Regions from separate parts of the Achromobacter sp. 46006 genome, predicted to be linked through region 2. Evidence: riboswitches for the same ligand, from Rfam matches in the RefSeq annotation. Region 2 holds a riboswitch; the other holds the start of a gene.
What was found. Region 2 has a riboswitch for glycine ahead of gcvT (glycine cleavage system aminomethyltransferase GcvT). Riboswitches for the same ligand answer to the same signal wherever they lie in the genome.
Positions count from the first base shown of each region.

Region 1: it holds a riboswitch for glycine, as region 2 does, so the genes downstream of both, AC6LKG_RS08040 (D-amino acid dehydrogenase) here and gcvT (glycine cleavage system aminomethyltransferase GcvT) in region 2, are expected to answer to the same signal.

Region 1 covers NZ_JCBANN010000010.1:48,387-50,773, forward strand. The annotation lists gene AC6LKG_RS08040 (D-amino acid dehydrogenase) at 41-1,270, opposite strand; glycine riboswitch at 1,315-1,401, opposite strand; glycine riboswitch at 1,403-1,493, opposite strand; gene ampC (class C beta-lactamase) at 1,680-2,387, shown strand, end outside.
Region 2 covers NZ_JCBANN010000018.1:1,778-4,164, reverse strand. The annotation lists gene AC6LKG_RS11515 (ZIP family metal transporter) at 1-694, shown strand, start outside; glycine riboswitch at 783-875, shown strand; glycine riboswitch at 909-1,031, shown strand; gene gcvT (glycine cleavage system aminomethyltransferase GcvT) at 1,115-2,215, shown strand; gene gcvH (glycine cleavage system protein GcvH) at 2,313-2,387, shown strand, end outside.

The sequences.
Region 1 (2,387 bases), on a different contig from region 2:
CGTCCGGCCCGGCCCAGGCCTGTGGTCTGCCGCAATGGCTTTACGACAGTCCCATCCCCTCCCGCACGCTTACCGCCAGCATTTGCGCCGTTGCCGCCGACAGCGTCCATCCCAGGTGTCCATGGCCGGTGTTGTAGAACACGCCCGGCCGCTTGCCCGGCCCCACGCGCGGCATCATGTCGGGCATCATCGGCCGCAGACCGCACCACGGCACCACGCGCGCCGTGCGCACGCCGGGAAAGTGGCGGCGGGTCCAGTCCACCAGCGGCTGGATGCGCTCGGCGCGGATGTCCAGGTTGAAGCCATTGAACTCGGCCGTGCCGGCCACGCGGAAACGGTCGCCCAGGCGGCTGGTGACGATCTTGGCGGCCTCGTCCAGCAGGCTCACGCTGGGCGCGGCGGCCTGGCTGGCGGCGTCGTCCAGGTGCACGCTGATCGAATAGCCCTTGACCGGATAGATGTTCAGCCTGTCGCCCAATTGCCGCGCGAACCGGCGGCTGGCGGCGCCGGCGCAGACCACGATGGCGTCGGCCTCGTGCTGTTCGCGCCGCGCGCCCTCTTCACGCGCGATATCCAGCACGTAGGGCAGGCCGTCGCGGCTGATGGCGCGGATGTCCGCGTCCTGTTCGAAGCGCACGCCGCGGCGCGCGCAGGCTTGCGCCAGGCCGCTGGTGAACTTGTGGATGTCGCCGGTGGCATCGGACGGCGTATAGAAGCCGCCGTGGCAGGGCGTTTGCAGCGTCGGCTCGATGCCGCGGATTTCCTCCGGCGTGACGGCGTGCCGCTCCAGCCCGCCCTCGCGCAGCAGCGCGTTGGCGCGGCGCGCGGTCTCGAAGCTGGCGGCATCGTGGTAGATGTGCAGGATGCCGCGGCGCTCCAGGTCGAAGTCGATGCCTTCCGCCTCGGCCATGGCGTACAGGTGCTGGCGCGCCTCGATCGCCAGGCGGGTGGTGGCGATGGTGTTCTGGCGGTAGTTGCGGATCTGCCCCATGAACTGGGCCAGCCACGAATACTTGTGCCAGCTCGGGCGCGGATTGAGCAGCAGCGGCGCGTCGTGGCGGCCCAGCCAGCGCAGGCCTTTCATGATGGTGGCGGCGCTGTTCCACACTTCGGCATTGCTGGCGGATAACTGGCCGCCGTTGGCAAAGGACGTCTCCATGGCGGGATAGCGCTGGCGGTCGTAGACGGTGACGTCGTAGCCCAGTTTGCTCAAGGCGTAGGCGGACGTGACGCCGGTGATACCGGCGCCGATGATGGCGATGCGGGGCATGATGGCTCCAGATGGCGTGGCCACGACCTAATGATCGCGGCACCCCATCTGTCTCTGTACCTGAGAGCTTCACCCGGGCGCGGCGGCGCGGGTTCCCCTTCGGTGGGCGCCAGGCGCCTCTCTCCAGATTGTCTAGACCGCGCAGTCCTGTTGCCTGAGAGTTTCCGGGGCGGTTGCTCCGTCGGCGCCCGCCACGGGGGCGGGACTCTTCTGCGGGGTTTTGAATCGACGCACCGAGAATAGCCAAATTCGTCGCGGGCGGGACTCAGGGTTAATACCAGGGCGGAAAGGAATTGGCTCTACACTGGGCGCCTCATCCGCCGGCCCGCGCCGGCTTCCAGCGATAGGACGATCCCGCATGCGCGCTCCGGCAACGCCCCGCAGTTCCCTGTTGTTTGCCGCCCTGGCGATGGCCCTGGCCGCGGCCGCCACGGCCTCTCCGGCTGCCGCCACGCCCCCGGCCGGAACGCCTGCCAGGGCCGATCGCGCCACCATCGCCGTCGACGCGGCCGTGGCCGAGGTCATGCGCCAGTACGGCATCGCCGGTATGGCCATCGGCGTCAGCCGCAACGGCCAACAGCGCTTCTTCAATTACGGCGATGCCTCGCGCGAGCCGCGTCGCCCGGTCTCCAGCGACACCCTGTTCGAACTCGGATCGATCAGCAAGACCTTCACCGTCACGCTGGCCGCCTACGCGCAGGCGACCGGCCGCCTGTCATTGGACGACAGTCCGTCCAAGTGGCTGCCCGAGCTGCGAGGCAGTGCATTCGCCAAGCAGACGCTGGTGAATCTGGCCACGCACACCAGCGGCGGTTTCCCCCTGCAGGTGCCGGATACGGTGCAAGACATGGCGCAGATGATGGATTACCTGAAAGCCTGGACGCCGCGGTACGCGCCCGGCGCCAAGCGTACCTACGCCAATCCCGGCATCGGCATGCTGGGCGTGGTGGCGGCCCGCGCGCTGGGGCAGCCTTACGTGGCGGCGCTGGAGCAGGGGCTGTTGCCCAAGCTGGGCCTGCGCAACACCTACCTGGAGGTGCCGCCGCAGAAAATGGCCGATTACGCGCAAGGCTACGACAAGCGCGATGCGCCCATACGCCTGCGTCCGGGCGTGCTG
Region 2 (2,387 bases):
CGCGCGCACCATCCCCCAGAAAATGCAGGACAGCATGTTCGGCTTCGGCGCCGGCGTGATGCTGGCGGCCAGCGCATTCTCGCTGGTGGCGCCGGGCATCGCGGCTGCCGAGTCGCAGGGCGCGGGCCCCTGGGGCGCGGGCCTGACCGTGGGCGCCGCGATCCTGCTGGGGGCGGCGGCATTGCTGCTGATGGACCGGCTGCTGCCGCACGAGCATTTCATCAAGGGCCGCGAGGGCATCGAGGCGCACCGGCTGCGCCGCACCTGGCTGTTCGTCTTCGCCATCACGCTGCACAACCTGCCCGAAGGCCTGGCCATCGGCGTCGGCTACGCCGGCAACGACCCGGTGCGCGGCACGGCGCTGGCCACCGGCATCGCCATCCAGGACATCCCCGAAGGCCTGGTGGTGGCCGTGGCATTGATCGCCGCCGGCTACAAGCGCGCGTTCGCGGTGGCGCTGGGCATGCTGTCCGGCCTGGTCGAGCCGGTGGGCGCGGTGCTGGGCGCGGCCGTGGTGGGCTGGTCGGCGGCGCTGCTGCCGTGGGGCCTGGGCTTTGCCGCCGGCGCCATGCTGTTCGTGATCAGCCACGAAATCATTCCCGAATCGCACCGCAAGGGGCACGAGGTCTACGCCACCTGCGGGCTGATGCTGGGCTTCGTGCTGATGATGCTGCTGGACACCGCGCTGGGCTGACACGGGCGCGGCGCGGCGACCGGCCAGCGTTCACGGGTTCACGGATCAACAACGCAATCGCGTTTCGCGGTATGCTTTCGGCGCTGTCACGCATGTTGCGGGAGAGAGCGGCCGTTCGCGGCTGCCGCCGAAGGCGCAATTCGCCCGGAATCGCTCAGGTATCCCATACCGCGCATGCTTGCCCTGTCCCGGTTTTCACCGCGCGGACTCGGCAAAGCAGCACTCTGGAGAGACCTGGCGCCGCTGCCCAATCAGGGACATAGCGAGCAGCCCAGGCGCCGAAGGTGCAAACCCGCCACGCGGGGCAACTCTCAGGCAAAAGGACAGAGGGGCGGAAGATTCAGCCGTTGCGTGGGCGCATCCTGTCCGCCGGCGGCATTCCGTAACCCTGGCAACGCTGCCGCTCCGGAGTACCCGCGCATGTCCGCACCCCTCAAACGCACCCCGCTGGCCGACGAACATATCGCCTCTGGCGCCCGCATGGTCGACTTCGGCGGCTGGGACATGCCCCTGGCCTACGGCTCGCAACTGGAAGAGCACCATGCGGTGCGCCAGGACGCCGGCATGTTCGACGTCTCGCACATGCTCAACGCCGACATCGCCGGCCCCGATGCCTACGCCTTCCTGCAGCGGCTGGTGGCCAACGACGTCGCCAAGCTGACCGTGCCCGGCAAGGCGCTCTACACCTGCATGCTGAACCCGCAGGGCGGCGTCATCGACGACCTGATCGTGTATTTCTTCGCCGCCGATGAATGGCGCGTAGTGGTCAACGCCGGCACTGCCGACAAGGACATGGCCTGGATGCAGCGCGTCAGGCAGGCCGGCAAGTTCGACGTCACCATCACGCCGCGCCGCGACCTGGCCATGATCGCCGTGCAGGGCCCCAATGCCCGCGCCAAGGTCTGGGCCGCGCGCCCCGCCTGGCAGGCCGCCAGCGAGTCGCTGACCCCGTTCGTGGCCGCCCGCGTCGGCGACGACACCCTGGTGGCGCGCACCGGCTACACCGGCGAAGACGGCTTCGAAATCGTGCTGCCCGCCGCCGAGGCGGTGCAACTGTGGCGCGACCTGGCGGCCCAGGGCGTGCGCCCGGCCGGCCTGGGCGCGCGCGACACGCTGCGCCTGGAAGCCGGCATGAACCTCTACGGCCAGGACATGGACGAACTGACCCAGCCCGGCGAAGCCGCGCTGACCTGGACGGTGTCCCTGAAGAACCCCGAGCGCCGCTTCATCGGCCGCGACGCGCTGGAGCAGTTGGCCACGCCCGCCGCCTTCGTCGGCCTGAAGCTGCAGGAACGCGGCGTGATGCGCGCCCACATGGCGGTGCGCACCAAGAACGGCACGGGCGAACTCACCAGCGGCACCATGTCGCCGACGCTGGGCGTGTCGATCGGTTTTGCCCGCCTGCCGCAAGGCGTGGTCGCGGGCGACACGGTCGAGGTCGACATCCGCGGCAAGTGGGTGCCCGCCCTGGTGTGCAAGCTGCCGTTTGTCCGTAACGGCAAAGCCGTCGAACACTCGTAAACTCGAAGCTTCGCGCCGCTGGCCGGGCCCTCGGGGCAGGCCGCCGGCGCGAGGCGCGCAACACCATTTCCTTATCCGAATCCCCCCAGGAGTTCCCATGAGTCTGCCCACCGATCGCAAGTACACCGAGTCCCATGAATGGGTCAAAGCCGAAGGCGACGTGTTCGTCGTC